2 linked regions of the Buchnera aphidicola (Macrosiphoniella sanborni) genome follow. The protein of the gene in region 1 binds, or shares a complex with, the protein of each later gene. Links are inferred from orthologs where the notes say so. Each region holds a gene or a part of one and is shown in the gene's direction. Other genes may lie near its edges. The genes, in order: dnaB and dnaG.

Region 1 (11,686 bases):
CCTTTTTAAAATAAAACAATAAAAATGTAATTTTTACAACATACTTTCTCCATATTGCATAGGAGATAAGAGGAAATATTTTGCAATAGTTTGTCCTATATCAGAAAATGTTTTGCGATGACCTAAAAATTTTTTTTCAAGATTAGGTGAATAAATTAATATAGGAATATTTTCACGAGTGTGATCTGTTCCTTTCCATGTTGGATCACATCCATGATCTGCAGTTAAAATTAATAAATCATTATCTTTAACTAAATCAATTATTTGAGATAATTTATTATCAAAAAACTCTAAACCTCTAGCATATCCCGAAATGTCACGACGATGACCCCAATTTGAATCAAAATCTACTAGATTAGTAAATATTATAGTATTAGTATCAGATTTTTTTATTTCATCAATAGTTATATTACATAATTCATCAAGACCTGTAGCTTTAATATACTTACTTATTCCTACTCCAGAATAAATATCAGACACTTTTCCAATTCCAATAACTTGACCCATTTTTTCATTTATTAGTTTCTGCATTACTGTAGTAGAAAATGGTTTAATTGAAAAATCACGTCTATTACCTGTACGTTGAAAATTAGATTTATTAATTCCAATAAAAGGTCTGGCAATTACTCTTGCCACTTTATATTTTTCTTGATCTAAAAACAATCGAACTTTTTTACATAATGCATAAAGATTAGATAATCCAAAAAAAACTTCGTGACATGCTATTTGTAAAACAGAATCTGATGAAGTATAAATAATAGGTTTATTGGTTTTGATATGTTCTTCCCCTAAATTATTTATAATATCAGTACCTGATGCATGACAGTTACCAATAAAACCTGTTAATTTAGATACATTTATAATTTTTTTTAAAAAATTTTCAGGAAAACTATTATTTTTTTGGGAAAAATAAAACCAATCATCTAAAACTGGCACTCCCGCAATTTCCCAATGTCCTGAAGTAGTATCTTTTCCAGAAGAAATTTCACTAGCAAAACCATAACTTCCAATAATATGTGAATTATTATGACACCCTAAAAGATTTTTTTTTGTAGATTTTTGTAAAGCATGCATTATCCCTAATTTTACTAAATTAGGAATATATAAAGCACCTTTTCTTCCTATATTTACTTTACCTAAAAAACATTTTTCTACTATATGACCAAATGTATTTGCACCAACATCATTAAATTTATACGCATCTGGACTAGAACCAATTCCTAAAGAATCTATAACAATTAAAAAAACCCGTTTCATAATTACAATTCCAAAAATATATTAACAAATAAACACATTTGAAAATTTTTAAAATTATTCCTGTTCTCGTGTTAAATCAAAAAAAATGTCAGAATGTTGAGTCATAACAATATTTAAATTAGCTATACTTGGAGATAAATATATTAAATTATTGTTATTATCATAAGCTAAATAAGAACTATAATTTTTTTTAAAATTATTAATACTGTCATTATTTTTAGACCTAATCCAACGAGCAAGAATAATGTTAACTTTTTCATATATTGCATCAATATTATATTCTATTTTTAAACGTTCAATAACAACATCAAATTGCAACATTCCAATAGCTCCTAAAATTAAATTATTATTAATAATAGGTCGAAATACTTGAACGGTTCCTTCTTCAGATAACTGCATCAAACCTTTTTTTAATTGTTTTTGTTTTAAAGGATTTTTCAAATAAATTTGACGAAATATTTCTGGTGCAAAACTAGGTATGCCAATAAATTTAATATCTTCTCCTTCTGTAAATGTATCTCCAATTTTAATTGTTCCATGATTATGAAGTCCTATAACATCACCAGGATATGCATTTTTAATTAATATTCTCTCTCCAGCTAAAAAAGAGAAAGCATCAGAAACTATAATATATTTTTTAATTCTTACATGTTTCAATTTCATACCTTTTTTATATTTCCCTGAAACAATTCTTATAAAAGCTATTCTATCACGGTGTTTTAAATCCATATTAGCTTGAATTTTAAATACAAAACCCGTAAATTTTTTTTCTTGAGGATTAACTCGACGTTTATTACTTTGGCGATATAAAGGAGAAGGAGCCCATTGTATTATACTATTTAATAAATGGTCTACACCAAAATTACTAAGTGCGCTACCAAAAAAAATAGGGGTTATCATTGCTTCTAAAAATTTTTTATGATTAAATTTAAGATATATATTAATAATTAATTCTAATTCTTTAGAAATATATTCAGATAAGTCTACTCCAATTGATTCTTTTACAAAAGAATCAGAAAAATTAGTAATATCTTGAATAACATAAGATTTTTTTTTTATAATTTTATGTTTATAAAAATGGATTGTTTTATCATATATATGATATACACCTTGAAAATTTTTTCCACAACTAATCGGCCAAGTAATAGGAATACAATGCATTTTAAAATCTTTTTCAATTTCATCAAGAAGAGATATTGGATCACAACTATCACGATCTAATTTATTAATAAAAGTAATAATAGGAGTACTATGAATACGTGTCACTTCTATTAATTTTCTTGTTCGTTCTTCTATACCTTTAGCTGCATCAATTATTACCACACAGCAATCGACTGCAGTAAGGATACGATATGTATCCTCTGAAAAATCTTGATGACCCGGAGTATCTAATAAATTTATTAAAATATTTTTATATGTAAATTGCATAACAGATGTAGTAACTGAAATACCACGTTCTTTTTCAATATTCATCCAATCTGATTTAGCATATTTTCCATTTTTTCTCCCTTTAATTGTTCCAGAAATATGAATTGCTTTACCAAATAATAACATTTTTTCAGTAATAGTAGTTTTTCCAGCATCAGGATGCGAAATAATTGCAAATGTTCTTCTTTTAATTAATTCCTGTTCATGCTTGTTTTCAAACATATATATACTCATTTAAAACATTTAATAAAAATATTTTGATATACTATTTTTTTTATAAATTTTTAAAAAAATTATCATCAATTGATGTAGTAAGATATATTATATAATATTAATAAAATGAATGTGTTCCATGTAAATGTTCTGTTTCATCACGTACTTTTTTTATTACAGAAAAAGTTGATAATAATTTTTTTTCTACTGTTTGTTTTAAAGTTAATCCAATCATTGAACATCCATTACAACCTCCGCTAAATCTAATTGTCACTGTACCAGTTTTATCGATTTTAGTTACATGTACTTGTCCTCCATGCATGGATAATTGAGGATTAATTTCTTCATTTAAGAAATTTTGTATTTTTTCTTCTAATGAAGATTCTTTTGAATAAAAAGAATTTTTCTCTAAAGAACAATTCTTTTTAACATAAGGAGCTTTTAATGTTAATTGTGAGCTAATGTGATCAGTAATTAAATCAATTTCTGCATTTTTTAAATAAGAAATAATTTCTTGATTAACATAAATAAAAAAATTTTTATATTTTAATTTTATATCTAATTTTTCAATTTCATTTTCATGGCAAAATGCAAGACCACATTCTGCAATTTGTGTACCTGGATGAATTACAAAAACTCGTATTTGAGTTCCAATAGGTTCATGAGATAACAGTGATGTAAGATGTTTTTGTGCATTTTTAGAAACAATAATCATAAGCATTACTTAAATTAAGTATTTTATAATAATTTTACTAATTTATTGACACAAAAACAAGAAGATTTATATTTAATATAAAACGAATATTTTTAAGATAGTTAAGAGAAAATAAATGAAAAATTTTTCTTGGGAAATCATGGGAATCGGAAAAATTAATGTTATCATATTAAACGGATGGGGAATTAATTCAAAAATTTGGTTATTTATTATTCAAGAACTAAGATACTATTTTAAATTTCATTTAATCGATTTACCTGGATCAGGACAAAATAAAAATCTTATTCCAATAAAAATAGATAAAATCGTTGAAATATTACGTCAAAAAATGCCTAAAGATGCGATATGGATAGGATGGTCACTCGGAGGTATCATTGTCAATTATTTTGGATTGCATTATCCTGAATATATTTTAGCTATCATTAATGTTGCTTCATCTCCATGTTTTATCGAAAAAAAGAACTGGCCAGGAATTAAAAAAAAAATAATTAATAATTTTTATTTTAATTTAAAAACAAAATATCATTATACAATAAGAAATTTTTTAGATTTAGAAAAAATAAATTCTGAAGAAAACTGTAAAGATATAATAATACTAAAAAATATTTTATCTTTACAATCATCACCAAATATAAAATTATTAAAAAATAGTCTAGAAATAATCTTATTATTTGACTTACGTGTAGATTTAACATTTCTTCAAACACCTTTATTAAGAATATATGGAGAACTAGATAACTTAGTACCTAAAAAAATAATATCCATATTAGATAAAAAATGGCCTAAAACAAAGTCTATTATTATAAAAAAATCTGCTCATGCTCCATTTATCACAAAAAAAAAAGAATTTTGTTATATTTTATCACATTTCAATCATTTTCTTTAAAAAAAATATAGCCCCAAAATCGGGGCTATCTACAATAAAAATTTTTAATATTTTATCAAAAAGGAATTTCATCATCAAAATCTATTTCTGATGTATGAATAACATCTTTATTTGAATGATGTGATTCTAATGTTTTTTTAAAATCTCCTGGATCTGATTTTTTCATATTTGATTCAATGCTATTATTTTCATGAGTTGATGATGTTTGCAAATGAGTATTACGGCTCCCTAGCATTTGCATTGTTCCACCTATATTAACAATAATTTCTGTAGTATAACGTTCAATTCCATTTTGATCTTGCCATTTTCTAGTTTGTAATGATCCTTCAATGTATACTTGAGAACCTTTTCTAAGGTATTCACCCGCAATTTCTGCTAATTTTCCAAATAACACTATTCGATGCCATTCTGTTTTTTCTTTGTTTTCTCCAGTATTTTTATCTTTCCAATTTTCTGAAGTGGCTAATGTTATATTAACTACTGCGTTACCATTAGGCATATAACGAACTTCAGGATCTTGACCTAAATGCCCAATTAAAATAACTTTGTTTATACCTCTACTGGCCATAACATGAACTCCATTTTTTTAAGAAATATGATTAAAAAATATATTTGTATATATTCATTTAAATTATACATCTTAAATATTTTATTTAATATGATCAAATCTATAAAAAATGCTATATTATTTTTTAGATATTTTGCAATTTAATAAATATAAAAACCTTATAAGTTTTGATTATTAATCTATGAATAATATTAAATATTTCACATAATTAATTTATAATTTAGATTTATTTTATAACAGATTATTTTATGCTTAATAAATTATCGATGTAATTTATTAATAAATTCTTCATGAAAAAAATATCAAATAAAATAGTTAACGTGACACATATATTAAGTATATTTTTATGTTTATTTTCATGATAAAAGAAATACAAAAAATGAAAAATATTTTTAAAAGGACTAAAATTAGATTAGTCTATACAGAGTGTGTTATTGCAATATTACGATATAATTTCATATAGATTCACTAAATAATAATGGTATATGCAATAAAATATGGCTAAAAATAAATTATATTTAAATCAAATTAATCGATTAAAAATTCCACCACATTCTTTAGAAGCAGAACAATCAGTATTAGGTGGTTTAATGTTAGATAATGAACAATGGGATAATGTTTCAGAGCATGTAGTAGCTGATGATTTTTTTAGTAAACCTCATCGATTAATATTTCAAGAAATGCAAAAACTTCTTGATTTAGGCTATCCGATAGATTTAATTACTCTTTCTGAATCTTTAGAACAAAAGGGTAAATTAGAAAGTGTGGGTAGATTTTCTTATCTAGCTGAATTATCAAAGAATACACCAAGTACAGCTAATATTACTGCGTATGCTGATATTGTTCGAGAACGTGCAATAGTCAGAGAAATGATATTAGTAGCTAATAAAATTGCTAATGCTGGATACGATACACAAGGAAGAAAAAGCGAAGAATTATTAGATTATGCTGAATCAAGCGTTTTTAAAATTGCAGAAAAACGTTTTAAAAAAGATTCAGGACCAAAAAATATCGAACAAATTCTTGATGAAACTGTTACAAGTATTGAAAAATTATTTTTATCACCAAATGATGGTGTAACAGGGATTAATACTGGATATCAAGATTTAAATAAAAAAATATCAGGTTTACAACGTTCTGAACTTATTATCATTGCTGCTAGACCTTCTATGGGAAAAACAACATTTGCTATGAATTTATGTGAAAACGCTGCTATGCTTTATGATAAACCTGTATTAATATTTAGTTTAGAAATGCCTGGAGAACAAATTATGATGCGTATATTAGCTTCTTTATCACGAGTAAATCAAGCCCGAATCAGAACTGGACAATTAAACGATGAAGATTGGGCTCGAATATCTGGAACTATTAATATATTACTTAAAAAAAAGAATATTTATATTGATGATTCTTCAGCATTAACTCCTAGTGAAGTACGTTCACGCGCGCGGCGTATTTATCGTGAAAACGATGGATTAACTTTAATTATGGTAGATTATTTACAACTTATGAGAGTACCCTCTCTTTCTGAAAATCGTACATTAGAAATTGCAGAAATATCTAGAACTTTAAAAGCATTAGCAAAAGAACTACAAGTTCCAGTAATAGCATTATCACAATTAAATCGTTCTTTAGAACAAAGAGCAGATAAAAGACCAGTAAATTCAGATTTACGTGAATCAGGATCTTTAGAACAAGATGCAGATTTAATTATGTTTATATATCGTGATGAAATTTATAATGAAAACAGTGATTTTAAAGGAATAGCTGAAATTATAATAGGAAAACAAAGAAATGGTCCTATTGGTACCATTCGTTTAACTTTCAATGGACATTGGTCTAGATTTGATAACTATGCAGGTCCTAAATATGATTAAATATTAAGTTGTTTGTTTAAAAATTTGTTACTAATTTATTTTGAAAATATAATATCAATTATTGAATTACAAAAATATTTTTTTAATTATTTAATTTTTTAATTATTTAATAAATTAATTTTTTTTATAATAAATGATTCAATAAAAAAATACGATTTATAAAAATATTTTTAGAAAATAAAATAATTAAAATAATATATTTTTCATTTTTATCCAGACATTATTATTAATATAACTCTTTTTTTTAATTTTTTAATTCATTATAAGATAATCTAATCTATGTATAAGAAAAAACATTTAAGTATTGGAATCATTATGGATTCTATTAAATCAATTAATATAAAAAAAGATTCAAGTTTCGCTATGATGTTGGAAGCTCAAAAGAGAAATTATATTATACATTATATGCAAATGAATGATCTTTATTTATTAGAAGGCACACCATATGCAAGAACTCGTATAATAAAATTAAAAAATAATATAGAAAAATGGTATGAATTTATTGCAGAAAAAAACATTTCTTTAAGTGAACTAGATGTTATCTTAATGCGAAAAGACCCACCATTTAATATAGAATTTATTTATTCAACATATATTTTAGAACGTGCCGAAAAAATGGGTACACTTGTTATTAATAAACCTCAAAGTTTAAGAGATTGCAATGAAAAAATGTTTATATCATGGTTTCCTGAATTAACTACTAATACTTTAGTAACAAGAAATATTCATAAAATACGTCAATTTTGGGAAAAAAATCAAGATATTATTATTAAGCCATTAGATAGTATGGGAGGAACTAATATTTTTCGTATTAAAAAAAATGATCCTAATTTTTCAGTGATTGCAGAAACAATGACTTCTTACCAAACAAAATATTGTATGATTCAAAAATATTTACCAGAAATTAAATTTGGTGATAAAAGAATTTTAATAATTAACGGAAAAGCCATACCTTGGTGTTTAGCAAGACTTGCTAAAATTGGAGAAACTAGAGCTAATTTAGCAGCTGGTGGAACAGGAAAAGTACAAGCTCTCAGTAAAACTGATTGGAAAATAGCACATTATTTATCTCCAATTTTAAAAGAAAAAGGTTTAATTTTTGTTGGTATAGATATAATAGGTGATAAACTTATCGAAATTAATGTTACAAGTCCAACCTGTATTCGTGAAATTGAATCTAAAAAAAATATTTCTATTACAAGCATATTATTTGATTATATAGAAAAAAAAATATTATATCAGAGATCATAAAATGATAATACTTGCATTTGATTTTGGAATTAAAAAAATTGGAGTAGCTGTAGGAGAAAATATTACTAAAAGAGGGAGACCGTTAAAATTTTTACATGCTCAAAATGGACATCCTGATTGGAATTTAGTAAAATATTTAATACATTTTTGGAAACCTAAATTTATTATTGTAGGTTTGCCATTAAATATCAATGGCACTAAACAAACTATAACAAAAAAATCTGAAGCATTTGCTCATATATTATATACTAAATTTAAGATTATTGTTAAAATGCATGATGAACGCTTGACAACTGTTGAAGCTAAATCAATTTTATTTAACAAAAGTGGTTTTAAATCATTAAAAAAAAGAGAAAGAATTCATTCTTATGCTGCTGTCATTATATTAGAAAGTTGGTTTAATGAATATGATTAATTAATAAATATTTTATAAACATTATTATACAAAAAAATAATATCAATAAAGTTTACTATAATTTCAAATAAAAATATATAAAAACACTCATCTCTTTCCAAGAAATCTGAACATCATAAAAATAAGTAAAAAAATTAACATGCTAATTGAACATCAATACCAGAAAAAATTAATCATTTTAAAGAAAACCATTTACAATTACGTATTTTAAAAATAGAAAATTAAAGAAATATAAAAACATGAAATGATATTTTATTAATAAAATATCATCTATTAAAAATAAAAACATTTTTTAAAACTGTTTTTGGTACTAAAAATTAATATCACATAATAGAATAAGAAAAAATTACTATTTTATTAAAAAAATTTAGACTTTTAGACATCTTATAACGCCTTAATAAAAATCAAAACTATTCAAGAAGTAGAAATAAAAGCTATCTAAAACTAGAGAAAATAGTTTCTTTATTGTCCACAATGAAAATTAAGAAAAATAATAGCTATTCCTAAAATAAAAGATAGAAATAAAGAGTATGTAATCATCAATAAAAACACAACGTTTTCCTGCTATAAATTCTTTATTATTAGACACTAATTTACCATATTTAAGAATCATTATTTACTATTAGTGATATAATGAAAATCAGATACCATATTTTTTAAAATATGAATATTATTTTTCAAATTAATACTTAAAAGATAAAAATATTATTATGTTTGAATTTCCTCCTCTAAGTTTATATATTCATATTCCCTGGTGCTCAAAAAAATGTGGATACTGTGATTTCTATTCGTATGTCAGTCAGACTAGTATTCCTGAAGAAAAATATATTGAACACATTTTTAAAGATTTTGAAAAAGATTTGCTAATGATAAATAATAGAATAATTAATACGATTTTTATTGGTGGTGGAACACCTAGTTTATTAAAAAAAGACTCTATTCAAAAATTAATATTAGGTATAAAAAAAAGACACACCATTTTAAATAATGCAGAAATTAGTATAGAAGCAAATCCTAAAACATTAGAATATAAAAATTTTATTCATTATAAAAATGTTGGTATTAATCGTTTGTCATTAGGCATTCAAACATTCAATTCTTCTTTATTAAAGAATATAGAACGCACATACAAAAAAAAAGAAGCTCTAGATGCAATCATAGAAGCAAAAAAATATTATTCTAATTTAAACTTAGATTTAATGTATGGTTTACCTGATCAATTATTAGAAGATACATTAGAAGATTTAAAATTAGCTATTGAATATAATCCTTCTCATATCTCATGGTATCAATTTACTATAGAACCAAACACTGTATTTTATAGAAAAAATATACATTTACCACATGAAGAATTAGTATTCCAGATGTTATTAGAAGGGGAAAAATTATTAAAAAAATCAGGATATAAAAAATATGAAATATCTTCATATGCTAAGATCAATTATCAATGCAAACATAATCTTAATTATTGGAACTTTGGAGATTATATAGGAATAGGTTGTAGTGCTCATGGAAAAATTACTCAAAAAAATGGAACAATTATTAGAACTATTAAAAACAAAAATATGCATCATTTTTTAAATGGAAATTATCTTCATTCAAAACATATAATTTCTAGAGAAGAAAAAATAATTGAATATTTTATGAATATGTTCAGGTTATATCAACCTGTTTTTAAAAAGCATTTTAGAAAGATGACTTATATTAATGAAAATACTATAGTAGAAAAAATTAAAATAGCACAAAAAGAAGGTTTAATAATAAATTATCCAAATCATTGGTATGTTACAAAAAAAGGAAAATTTTTTTTAAATACATTACTAGAAATTTTTTTAAGTTAAATCAGAAATATTATTTTTTAATTTAAACATTAAATCAAAAACACTATTGCCCTGAATACATGCTTTTATTTCAAATTTTGTCATTACACGAGATATAGGTCGGGGGATAAAATCATTTTTTTTAGATAAATTTTGATATTCATTAATATCTTTAATTTCATTTAATATATAACAAGCATATGATTTAGAATCAGTGGCAACATGTAATATACCATTAATTATTAATTTTTTTGCAATAATTTCTAAAAATTTTTTTTTTACAAGTCTTCTTTTATGATGACGTTTTTTGTTCCAAGGATCTGGAAAAAAAATTTGTACAATAGATAAAGTATTATCTGGAATCATATATTTCATAACTTCTACCGCATCGTGATAAATAATTCTTAAATTTTTAACTTGATAAATATGTGCTAAATTTAAACAAGAACCGATTCCAGATTTATATACTTCAATTCCTAAAAAATTTTTTTTAGGAAAATTTATAGCATTTTGAATTAAAGTTTTTCCGCAACCAAAACCAATTTCTAATACAATTTGATAATTTGAATTAAATATAGACGATAGATTTAATAATTGATCTTGAAAATTCACACCAATACAAGACCAATATTTTTGAATTGCATTTTTTTGTGAAGTAGTAAGACGCCTTTGACGAAATATAAAACTATGAATTTGGCGTAAAAAAGTACCATCTTTTTTATATTTTGGTATAAAAATATTATTTCTCATATTTTTTCATAAATCTTAATAAATTAATAAAAAATTTCTAATTATGATTTTTTAAGAATATCATAATATTAATATTATTAAAATATACTAAAAAATTTTTATCACATGGTTTATATAATAATGACAACATATTTTTTTTCACAATTAATAATAAATTGGTACCATAAATATGGCAGAAAAGATTTACCTTGGCAAAAAAATAAAACATTATATACAGTTTGGATATCTGAAATAATGTTACAACAGACTACGGTAAAATATGTCATTCCATATTTTAAAAGATTTATATTACATTTTCCAAATATACGTTCTCTTGATAAAAGTAAATTAGATGACGTTTTATATTTATGGAGTGGTCTTGGTTATTATAATAGAGCAAAAAATATTTATAAATCAGTGAAAATTATACGAGAAAAATACAATGGAAAATTTCCTGATCAATTTTTAAATGTCATAAAATTACCGGGAATTGGAAGATCTACAGCAGGAGCTATTTTATCTTTATC
Region 2 (11,626 bases), 510 kb from region 1 along the record:
ATGTCTATTGAAAGAAGAAAATTACTGCAAGTTTTAGGTGCTAAATTAATACTAACCGATGGACAATATGGTATGCAAGGAGCTGTTTCTAAAGCTAATAATATTGTATTAGACAATAAAGAAAAATATCTTTTATTAAAACAATTTGAAAATCCTGCTAATCCTAAAATTCATGAAGAAACTACTGGTCCAGAAATTTGGAATGATACCCAAGGAAATATAGATATTTTAATTTCTGCTGTAGGAACAGGAGGAACTATTACAGGAATAACAAAATATATAAAAATCACTCAAGGTAAGAAAAATTTTATTAGTGTCGCTGTTGAACCTTCTGAATCTCCTGTTATTACACAATTTTTAACAGGAAAAGATATAACACCTGGACCACATAAAATTCAAGGTATTGGTGCTGGCTTTATTCCTAAAAATTTAGATTTAACCTTAATTGATAAAGTAATTACTGTTTCTAGTGAAGAATCAATTAAAATGGCTAGAAAGCTAATGAAACAAGAAGGAATATTAGCAGGAATTTCTTCTGGTGCTGCTTTATGTGCTGCTCTCAAAATACAACAAAAAAAAATATTTTCAAACAAGAAAATAGTTGTTATTTTGCCTTCTTCAGGAGAACGTTATTTGAGTACAGAACTATTTTCCAATTTAATTACAAAATAAATAAATGTACTATCATATTATTTTCAATAAAAAAATAAAAAATCTTATTTTAATTATAGAAATAATATTTTTATATTTTTAAAATAGAAAAATTATTAAAACCATATATAGAAATATTATTTAAAAAAATATTTTTAAAGGAAAAAAAATGGTTACAAACCAAATCACAATAACTGCACCACATGGGCTACATACTCGTCCAGCTGCACAATTTGTAAAAGAAGCAAAAAAATTTATTTCTGATATCTCTATTATTTATAATGGTAAATCAGTCAACGCAAAAAGTTTATTTAAAATTCAAACATTAGGTTTAATTCAAGGAAGTCTGATTACACTTTCAGCTGAAGGTGAAGATGAAGAAAAAGCTATTAAACATTTATCCGCAATAATGACAGAACTAGAATAGTTTCTAATTAAAGAAAAATTTTTATAAATTTTCTAAAACAATTAGATGTAATAAAAACATTAATTCTAATGAATTTATACAAATATATATTCGCCTGACACGTCATTTTTATCTCTAAATAGACACAATTTATTATTAAAGGTCATGTTATGATTTCAGGCATTTTAGCATCACCGGGTATAGCCTTTGGACAAGCTCTTTTACTAAAAGAAGAAAAAATTGTTATTAACCGGAATTTAATTAATATTAAAGATATTAAAAACGAAATAGAAAAATTTTTTGAAGGTAGAAAAAAATCAATAAAACAATTAACAGAAATTAAAATTAAGACAAAAAAAAATTTAGGAGAAAATAAAGAAAGTATCTTTGAAGGTCATATCATGCTCCTCGAAGATGAAGAATTAGAACAAGAAATAATATCTCTTATACAAAAAAAAAACATATCTGCCGCTGCAGCTACTGAGATCATTATTGAAGGACAAGCTAAAACATTAGAAAATCTAGAAGATGAATATTTAAAAAATAGAGCAATTGATGTAAGAGATATTGGAAATCGTTTATTAAAAAATATACTTAATCTCAATATTATAGATTTAAATAATATAAATAAAAAAGTAATTTTAATTGCAAAAGATTTAACTCCATCTGAAACAGCTCAAATTAATCTAAAATATATTTTAGGATTTATTACTGACTTGGGAGGTAAAACATCACATACGTCTATTATGGCACGATCCTTAGAAATTCCTGCTATTGTAGGAACAGGTAATATTACAAAAATAGTAAACAATAATGATAATATTATTTTAGATTCTATTAATAATCAAATTTTTATTAATCCATCAGATGAATTAATTAATCAAAAAAAAATAATACAAAGAAAATATTTCTTCAATAAAAATAAATTAATTATTTTAAAAAATTTACCTGCGACTACTCTAGATGGTCATAGTATTAAAATAGGTTCTAATATTGGGAATCTACAAGAAATTAATTCTGCAAAAAATAATGGTGCAGAATGTATTGGTCTCTATCGTACTGAATTTTTATTTATGGGTAGAAATTCTTTACCTACTGAAAATGAACAATTTCAAGCATATAAAGAAATTGCAGAATCAATGCAAAATAAAGCTGTTATCATTAGAACAATGGATATTGGAGGCGATAAAGATCTTCCTTATATGAACTTGCCAAAAGAAGAAAATCCTTTTTTAGGATGGCGAGCTATACGTATTTCAATAGATCGTAAAGAAATATTACATGCACAATTAAAAGCCATTCTTAGAGCTTCTGCTTTTGGTAAAATATGTATTCTATTTCCTATGATAATATCTGTAGAAGAAATCAGATTATTAAAATCAGAGATAAATATACTAAAAGATATATTAAATAAAAAAAATATATTATTTGATAAAAATATTAAAATTGGAATTATGATTGAAACTCCATCTTCAGCTATCATTGCAAAATATTTAATTAAAGAAGTAGATTTTTTCAGTATTGGTACTAATGATTTAACACAATATACTTTAGCTGTTGATAGAGGAAATAAATTAATTTCACATCTTTATAATCCCATGCATCCAGCTGTTTTAAAATTAATTCAAAAAGTAATAAACATTTCACATGAACATGGTAAATGGACTGGCATGTGTGGAGAATTTGCAGGAGATGAACGTGCTGCAATTCTTTTATTAGGTATGGGATTAGATGAATTTAGTATGAGCTCTATAAATATTCCTAAAATTAAAAAAATCATTCGACAAACATATTTTTCAGATGCTCAAAAATTAGCAAAAGTAGCATTAACATTACCAACAATCAAAGAAATAATTCATTTAATAGAAACATTTGTTAATTATTAAAAGGTAGAAAATTATGAAAAAAAATAATATAAAAAAGTAATTAGGAGAAAAAAATGAGTTTCTTTTCTAACTTGTTTAATAGTAAAAAAACCAATTTTTCTAAAAAAATAAAAATTATTGCACCTATATCTGGTGATATTCTAAACATAGAAGATATTCCAGATCCTGTTTTTTCTAAAAAAATTGTCGGGGATGGGATTGCTATTAAACCAATAGGAAATCAAATACTCGCACCAGTGAATGGAACTATTGGAAAAATATTTGAAAGCAAACATGCATTTTCAATTATTTCAGAGGACGATGTTGAATTATTCGTTCATTTCGGAATTGATACAGTAAAATTAAAAGGACAAGGATTTACCACAATAGCTAAAGATAAACAAAAAGTTCAAATAGGAGATAAAATTATTTTATTTGATTTAGATTTTTTAAAAAATAATGCGAAATCTGTTTTGACTCCTGTAGTAATATCTAATATAGATAATTTTAAAAAAATTGAAAAATCATCTGGCGCCATTATTGCTGGGGAAACAGTTATTATAACTTTATATAATTAATTTTTAATATAAAAAAACGGTGCTGTTATTTAGTACCGTTTTCAATTATTATTATAATTAATGATAATTTATGTTATTTAAAGGAGTAAATATGATTGATTTATATCAAATTATTACTTCTATTATTATTGGCATCATAGAAGGAATAACAGAATTTCTTCCTATCTCATCTACAGGACATATGATTATTGCCTCTTATTATTTAAATTTAAACATAGAAAATAACAATATAAAAATATTAGAAATACTTACTCAACTAGGTTCTAGTTTATCTATTTTATACTTCTTCCGAAAAAAAATTTTAAAAATAATAAAATCTAATATTCTTAAAAAAAAAATAAATAATATTCATATTCTTTGTGCTATTGCGCCAACAATATTTTTGGGATTGATGTTTTATAAAAAAATTAAAAAATTATTTAATATTCAAAACGTTATTATTGGTTTGATATCTGGTGGATTATTACTATTTTTTTCTGAAATCTTTAAACCTAAAAAGTATAAAATATATAATATTTATAATATCAGTATTTTACAATCTACTATCATTGGAATATTTCAAATTCTTTCTTTATATCCTGGTTTTTCAAGATCTGGCGTCACTATAGCAACTGCTATTCTATTAGGTATAAAAAAATCAGTTGCAATAGAATTTTCTTTTATAATATCTGTTCCATTATTAATTGGAGTATCTTTTTTTGATTTATCAAAACATTTAACAAATATTAAAATATTAGATATTCCAATATTTTTTATAGGATTCACCATATCTTTTTTAGTTTCTTTAATATTTGTTCGTATTTTATTAAAAATATTAAATAACACATCATTAATATTTTTTGGAATATATCGTTTTACAATATCTGGATTAATTTATTTTTTTTCATTAAATAATTAATTATTTAATTAAAAATTATTTTTTTTTAAATAAAATAAAGTTTATATTTTTATGACGCCATAATTCTAATTTTTCAATTCTTAAACGCATTAATTCTTTTTTAATTTGATAGCCTTGAAAACCCTTTTTTAAAATAGATTGAACAGAAATATTACTAACAATAGAAAAACATTTTTTTAAAAAATTTCCAGGTAGAATATCAAAATATTGTATTTCTAATTTATTTAAAAAATCAAAATTAATTAAAATAGCTATTTTTTCAATACGTTCTGGTTTTCTCCAAGCGTCAACTTTTAATAATAATTTTATAATATTTTCAGATGATTGATAATAAATAGTATTTAAAAAGTAATAAAATCCTACATTTAAAACCGCTATCTCTCTAATATATGAAGGAATCTGAAAATTTTTACATAAATTATTTATAATAGAAGAAGAAGATATATCAAAAAATATTTTAGAAAAATTTTTATAAATATTATTAACTAAAATACATTGACATAAATAAGAAAAACGAATGTCAATATCCTTATATTGTATCGATATTTTAGCTAATTTCATGAATATTATATTATGATCATAAAATTTTTTTAAAAGTCTATAATCGAAAAAAAAATTTTTTTCGTATAAAAAAAACATCTTCGGGAAAAAAAAATGTAATGCACTACATTGATATAATACTTGAAAATATACATGCGGATTATGTGTTTTAAAAGCTTTCTCTGTTTCATTCCATATTCTATTAGTAGTCAGATATGATAATTCTTTTTTTTTCACTATAGTTTTCATTAAAATCATAGTTTCTTCTGCGATTGTAAATCCTAAATGAACTAATGTTGCAGCAAATCTCGCTGTACGTAACACTCGCAATGGATCTTCTATAAAAGATTCAGAAACATGTCGTATTAAACGACATTTTATATCTTTTTGCCCGTGAAAAGGATCAATATAATTACCATATTCATCTTGTGCAATTGCATTCATTGTTAAATCACGTCTTACTAAATCTTCTTCTAAAGTAACATTAGAATGATATTCAGTATCAAAACCAGTATATCCTCTACCAGATTTTCGTTCTTTTCTTGCTAAAGCATATTCTTCATGTGTTTCTGGATGCAAAAATACTGGAAAATCTTTACCAACTTGTTGAAATTTTTTTTCTAATAATATTTTTTTTGTACCACCCACTACAACCCAATCTTTATCTTTAACAGGTAAATTAAGTAATGCATCACGAATTGCTCCTCCTACTAGATATATTTTCATATTAATTTCTCATACTAGTTGTTCTATAATTAATACTATCTAATTACCTGAATTATTTTTTTATTTTAAATAATTCAACTTTATACTAATATAATAAATAAATAATATATAAAAAAATACAATAAATATAAATATATAAAAAATTATCTTATCTATATAAATGTTGATAAACTTTTATTTTATGAAAACATATTAAATGTTATTATTTAAGATAATATTCATATTGTAGAGATTAAACTATGAAAAAAAAATTAATTAATTTGAATAATGCGCTCGTTCTAGTTGTTGGAGATATTATACTAGACTCTTACTGGTATAGTAAAAATCATTATAAGCTATTTGAAAAATTCATTCCTATTGTACCAATTCAAGAGATTCAAGAACAACCAGGAGGAGCTGCTAATGTAGCTAAAAATATTGCAAAAATTGGAGGTGATTGTAAAATTATTGGATATATTGGGATGGATAATGAAGGAATGAAAGTAAAAAAATTACTAAATCATATTAGAATTAATCAGGATTTAATTGCTATTAAAAATCATAAAACTATTACAAAAATTAGAATTTTATCAGATAACAAACAATTAATTCGTATAGATTTGCAAGAAAAATATCTTTTTAATAATGAAAATTTATTATATCAAAAAATTATTAATTCATTATCACAACATAAAATTTTAGTATTATCGGATTATGCAAAAGGAACTTTAATGAATATACCAAATATAATTCATTTTACTAAAAAAATGTCTATTCCGATACTTATAGATCCTAAAGGTATAAACTTTGAAAAATATTCTGGAGCTAGTTTATTGACCCCAAATCTTTCTGAATTTGAAAAAATAGTTGGAAAATGTTATCAAGAAGATGAAATTTTAGATAGAGGAATGAAATTATTATATAAACTTAAATTATCAGCATTACTCATTACTCGATCTAAAGATGGAATGACATTATTTCAATACCAAAAAAAACCAATACATTTTCCTGCAAGCTCTCATAAAGCTTACGATGTTACTGGTGCTGGAGATACAGTGATTGCTATTATCGCCGCTTCTTTAGCTAAAGGATATTCTTTAGAAGAATCATGTTTTTATGCTAATATTGGAGCTGGTATAGTCATAAAAAAAATTGGTACTGAAACACTAACAATTCATGAATTAAATACAGCATTAAATTGTTCATAAAATAAAGAATGATTTTATCATTTTTTTAAAAAATTTTATATTAAAAAAACTTATTAAATAATCAATATTTATAGTAAATACTAAATATTCAGTAATATTTTTTAAATAAAAATCATTTTAATACCAGAAAAAAATACTAAAAATCTTCTTTTAACTTAAAATTTCTAGATTGCTCTTAAATTGAATTCAATATACAATAAATTAGTTTCAATTATTAAAATAATAAAATATTAAATTAATAAAAGTTTATTAAATAAAGTTTCATTTCCTACTAGTTCAACCTTATCTTATTAAGATTATTATAATGAGTCGAATACTACCGTCTAAATTTGGAACACCTATAGAACGAATTCAAAAAGCAATATTTGCTTTGCAATCTGGTGAAGGAATTATTATATTAGATGATGAAAAACGTGAAAATGAAGGAGATCTTGTTTTTGCGTGTGAAAATATGACAGTAGAACAAATGGCATTAACTATTCGATATGGTAGCGGTATAGTATGTCTATGCATCACTGAATCAACACGCAAACAATTGAATTTACCTATGATGGTAAAAAAAAATACTAGTACGTATCGTACAGGTTTTACTGTCACAATAGAAGCTTCTAAGGGAATTACTACTGGAGTATCAGCTAAAGATAGATTAACAACTATAAAAACTGCGATTTCTGATCATGCTAAACCTAGCGATTTAAATAGACCAGGACATGTCTTTCCATTGAGAGCTGACAATGGGGGTATTTTATCAAGAGCAGGTCATACAGAAGCTGCTATAGAAATTGTTTCTTTAGCAGGCTTTAAACCGTTTGGAGTTATTTGCGAACTCACTAATAAAGATGGGACTATGGCACGTACGTCTGATATAATTTCATTTGCTGAAAATAAAAATATGCAAATATTAACTATAAAAGATTTAATTATTTACATGAAAAATATAAATCATTCATAGACCATTTTGGTTTTACTAATATTTCTAATGGAGAAATATTTGCTTCTTTTGCACGCATAAATCCGAGATATGCAATCATAGCAGCATTATCTGTACAATACTGTAAATCAGAAAAAAAAACTGTTCCATTAAAATGTTTTTTTATCATCTTTTTAGCTTCATAACGTAAACGTAAATTGGAACTAACACCACCAGCTATAATTAAACGATTCCATTTTTTCTTTTTTAATGCTTTTTTAGTCTTAATTAACAATGTTTCAATTACTGCATCTTCAAATGCTCTTGCAATATTTGCTTTTTCTTGTATACTTTTATTACATTTTTTAATAACTTCAGCAGAAAAAGTCTTTAAACCAGAAAAACTAAAATTTAAACTTGAATGATATATCATAGGTCTGGGAAAACACAATTTATTTTTAATTCCTTGACGTGCTAAATTCGATAATTCTGGACCACCTGGATATTTTAATCCTAATAATTTTGCAGTTTTATCAAAAGCTTCACCAACTGCATCATCTAAACAATTTCCCAATATTTCATATTTACCTAATTTATACGCCGCAATAATTTCTGTATGTTTTCCTGAAACCAATAATCCAATAAATGGAAATTGAATTGATTTACAATTTAACATAGGCGATAAAAGGTGAGCTTCCATATGATGTACAGGAAGAACTGGAATATTTAAAGATAAACCTAATGAACATGCAAATGTTGCTCCAACTAACAAAGACCCAACTAAACCTGGACCTGCAGTATATGCAATTAAATTAATTTCTTTAGAAATATTATATTTTTTAAAAACTTTTTTTAATAACAAAATTATTGATTTCATATGTTCACGAGATGCTAATTCTGGTACGATACCGCCATAAATATTATTCATTTTTTTTTGATTCAATATTTCATTAATTAACAATCCTTTATTACTATCATAAATTGCTATTCCAGTGTCATCGCAAGATGTTTCAATACCTAATATTTTCATTAAGTCATACCTAAATTTAAAAATGTGAAAATAAGAATATATTACATAATAATATTTAATTAATATTTTCTAAATAAATTAATTTTATAAAAAATGATATTTTGCAATATAATATCAATTAATATAGGATCTATTATCTTAAATATATTTTGTTTTTTTTATAATTGAGGTCAATCTTACATGCCAATAATAAAAGTTCGTGACAATGAACCATTTGATGTAGCACTTCGTCGATTTAAAAGATCTTGTGAAAAAGCTGGAATTTTAGCTGAAATTCGTCGTAGAGAATTTTATGAAAAACCAACAACTGAACGTAAACGTGCAAAAGCTTCTGCCGTTAAAAGACTCGCTAAAAAACTTACACGAGAAAATGCAAGACGAATTCGTATGTACTAAATAATTTCAAAAACTCATAACTAACACCGTTCTTTTTTAAGAACGGAAATTAATTTAATCATAAAATATATTATGTCTGGAAAAATACCAAAACATTTCATTACTGACCTTCTATTTCGAACAAATATTGTAGAATTAATTAATAGACGCGTAATATTAAAAAAATATGGACAAAATTATAAAACAAATTGCCCTTTTCATGACGATCGAAATCCATCATTTACTGTTAGTAATGAAAAACAATTTTACTACTGTTTTGGATGTCATGCACATGGAAATGCTATTGATTTTTTAATGCAATATGAACAGTTAAGTTTTCTAGAAAGCATTGAAGAACTTTCTTTTATACATGGTGTCAAAATTCCATTTGAACATACAACTCAAAATAATTTATATTTTCAAAAACAAAAATTATATTTATTAATGAATAAAATGTGTAAATTATATCAAAAAAATATTCTCTTTACTAATTCAGCAAAAAAATATTTGTCTGATAGAGGTATTAATCAAAAAATGATTGATGATTTTTTAATTGGAGTTTCTAGTGTATATTGGAACGATTTTCATAAAAAACTTAATATTACCAAAAAATTTGAAGAAGAATTACTGATACATAATATAATCGCTATTAATAAAAAAGGATATAAATATGATAGATTACAAGGACGTATAATATTTCCTATTCAAGATCATCATGGTAGAATTATAGGTTTTGGCGGTCGTACATTAAATAATATTCCACCAAAATACCTCAATTCACCTGAAACATATATTTTTCATAAAAGAAAAGAAATTTATGGATTATATCAAGTTAAAAAAAAATTTTCTAAACCTAGATACTTATTAGTTGTCGAAGGATTTATTGATGTTATTACGTTAACACAATATAATATCAATTATGTCGTGTCTTCATTAGGTACTGCAACAACTAGTGAACATATTCAACTGCTCTTTCAAAATACAGATATAATTATATACTGTTATGACGGTGACCAAGCCGGAAAAAATGCAGCCTGGCAAACTTTAAAAAAAGCTTTACCGTATATATCAGAAAAAAAAACATTAAAATTTATTTTATTACCAAATAATGAAGATCCTGATAGTATTATTAGAAAAGAAGGTAGCGAAAAATTTCAAATCCGAATTAATCATGCAATAACTATGTCACAATTTTTTTTTAAAAATATATTAAAAAACATTAATTTATCATCTAATGATGATAAATTTTATTTAAGCACTTATGCTTTACCTTTAATTAATACTATTTCTAGTGATACAATTCGTATTTATTTACGTCAAATATTAGCAAGAATGATAGGAATTTTAGATGATAATCAATTTAAAAAATTTTTATATGAAAAAGAGATGCAAAAACAAAATCGATCATATTTTCAAATTAAACGAACTCCAATGCGTATACTAATAGGTTTACTTGTACAAAATCCAAATTTATCTAAAATAGTACCTTCAATAATAAAATTTCAAAATTTAAAATTAAAAGGGCTTCCTATTTTTCTTGAAATATTAAAAACATGTCTTGAACATCCTAATATAAATACAGGTCAATTATTAGAATTATATAGAAATAAAAAAATTATTAATATTTTAAAAATCTTATCTACATGGGACCATATGATTATTCAGGAAGAAATTCAAAATATGTTTTTAGATTTATTAATGAATATATATGATAAAGTTTTAGAAAAAAGACAAGAATATCTTATTACTCAAGAAAGAATAAAAGGATTAACAATTAATGAAAAAAAAGAAATTTGGTCTATTAATCAGGCATTATCTAAAAAATAATATTTAAATTTTATAAAAATATAACATCAACTAAACTTTTTAATTATATAGATAGATATTTAGATATTAAGTATTTATTGATCTCTTTAAAATTTTAAGATAATTTTAGTATTCATTATTGACATGATAGTCAATTAACATTCATCAAATTAATACAATCTGGATACCGTATTATGGATCAAAACCCACAGTCGCAACTTAAACTACTTGTCACACACGGCAAAGAGCAAGGATATTTAACCTATTCTGAAGTTAACGATCATTTACCAGAAGACATTATTGATTCTGAACAAATCAATGATATTATTCAAATGATTAATGACATGGGCATCCCAGTAGTTGAAGAAGCACCTGACGCTGATGATCTAATCTTAAATGAAATTAATACAGATACGGATGAAGATGCAGTTGAAGCCGCAACACAAGTATTATCTAGTGTCGAATCAGAATTAGGACGTACTACAGATCCAGTACGAATGTATATGAGAGAGATGGGAACTGTTGAGTTGCTCACAAGAGAAGGTGAAATTGATATCGCTAAACGTATTGAAGAAGGTATTAATCAAGTTCAATGCTCAGTATCAGAATATCCAGAAGCAATTACATATCTTTTAGATCAATATGATCGTGTTC

What was found.
Region 2: the proteins of dnaB (region 1) and dnaG are in contact, whole or in part, in a crystal structure (PDB 2R6A), measured with the Geobacillus stearothermophilus proteins. The link is inferred for Buchnera aphidicola (Macrosiphoniella sanborni) from one-to-one orthologs. Residues at the interface, in WP_033016901.1 of Geobacillus stearothermophilus: Ser13, Glu15, Ala16, Gln18, Glu91, Leu92, Asp94, Ala95, Val96, Pro97, Thr98, Ala99, Ala100, Asn101, Tyr104, Tyr105, Ile108; in WP_049624496.1 of Geobacillus stearothermophilus: Lys456, Leu457, Leu458, Pro459, Ala460, Asn463, Ala464, Leu467, Leu535, Leu536, Ile537, Ala538, Gln544, Glu545, Asp548, Tyr549, His552.

What each region holds. Positions count from the first base shown.
Region 1 is NZ_CP034864.1:558,837-570,522, forward strand. What follows is about bases 4,822-7,754. They hold dnaB (replicative DNA helicase), read left to right. Parts: upstream 4,822-5,564; coding sequence 5,565-6,944; downstream 6,945-7,754. Other genes in these bases: D9V74_RS02605 (single-stranded DNA-binding protein), read right to left, coding at 4,822-5,067; gshB (glutathione synthase), read left to right, coding at 7,224-7,754. Also shown: D9V74_RS02585 (phosphopentomutase), read right to left, coding at 34-1,257; D9V74_RS02590 (peptide chain release factor 3), read right to left, coding at 1,312-2,907; D9V74_RS02595 (NfuA family Fe-S biogenesis protein), read right to left, coding at 3,017-3,613; pimeloyl-ACP methyl ester esterase BioH, read left to right, coding at 3,729-4,499; more of D9V74_RS02605, read right to left, coding at 4,555-4,821; more of gshB, read left to right, coding at 7,755-8,195; Holliday junction resolvase RuvX, read left to right, coding at 8,197-8,610; radical SAM family heme chaperone HemW, read left to right, coding at 9,321-10,451; tRNA (guanosine(46)-N7)-methyltransferase TrmB, read right to left, coding at 10,443-11,180; mutY (A/G-specific adenine glycosylase), read left to right, coding at 11,301-11,686. UniProt on the Escherichia coli protein: The main replicative DNA helicase, it participates in initiation and elongation during chromosome replication. Travels ahead of the DNA replisome, separating dsDNA into templates for DNA synthesis.
Region 2 is NZ_CP034864.1:58,421-70,046, reverse strand. What follows is about bases 8,754-11,626. They hold dnaG (DNA primase), read left to right. Parts: upstream 8,754-9,259; coding sequence 9,260-10,993; downstream 10,994-11,626. Other genes in these bases: rpoD (RNA polymerase sigma factor RpoD), read left to right, coding at 11,167-11,626; rpsU (30S ribosomal protein S21), read left to right, coding at 8,972-9,187; tsaD (tRNA (adenosine(37)-N6)-threonylcarbamoyltransferase complex transferase subunit TsaD), read right to left, coding at 8,754-8,791. Also shown: cysK (cysteine synthase A), read left to right, coding at 1-672; D9V74_RS00305 (HPr family phosphocarrier protein), read left to right, coding at 821-1,078; phosphoenolpyruvate-protein phosphotransferase PtsI, read left to right, coding at 1,228-2,943; crr (PTS glucose transporter subunit IIA), read left to right, coding at 2,997-3,500; D9V74_RS00290 (undecaprenyl-diphosphate phosphatase), read left to right, coding at 3,592-4,398; D9V74_RS00285 (tRNA CCA-pyrophosphorylase), read right to left, coding at 4,414-5,664; rfaE1 (D-glycero-beta-D-manno-heptose-7-phosphate kinase), read left to right, coding at 5,904-6,851; ribB (3,4-dihydroxy-2-butanone-4-phosphate synthase), read left to right, coding at 7,156-7,803; more of tsaD, read right to left, coding at 7,772-8,753. UniProt on the Escherichia coli protein: RNA polymerase that catalyzes the synthesis of short RNA molecules used as primers for DNA polymerase during DNA replication.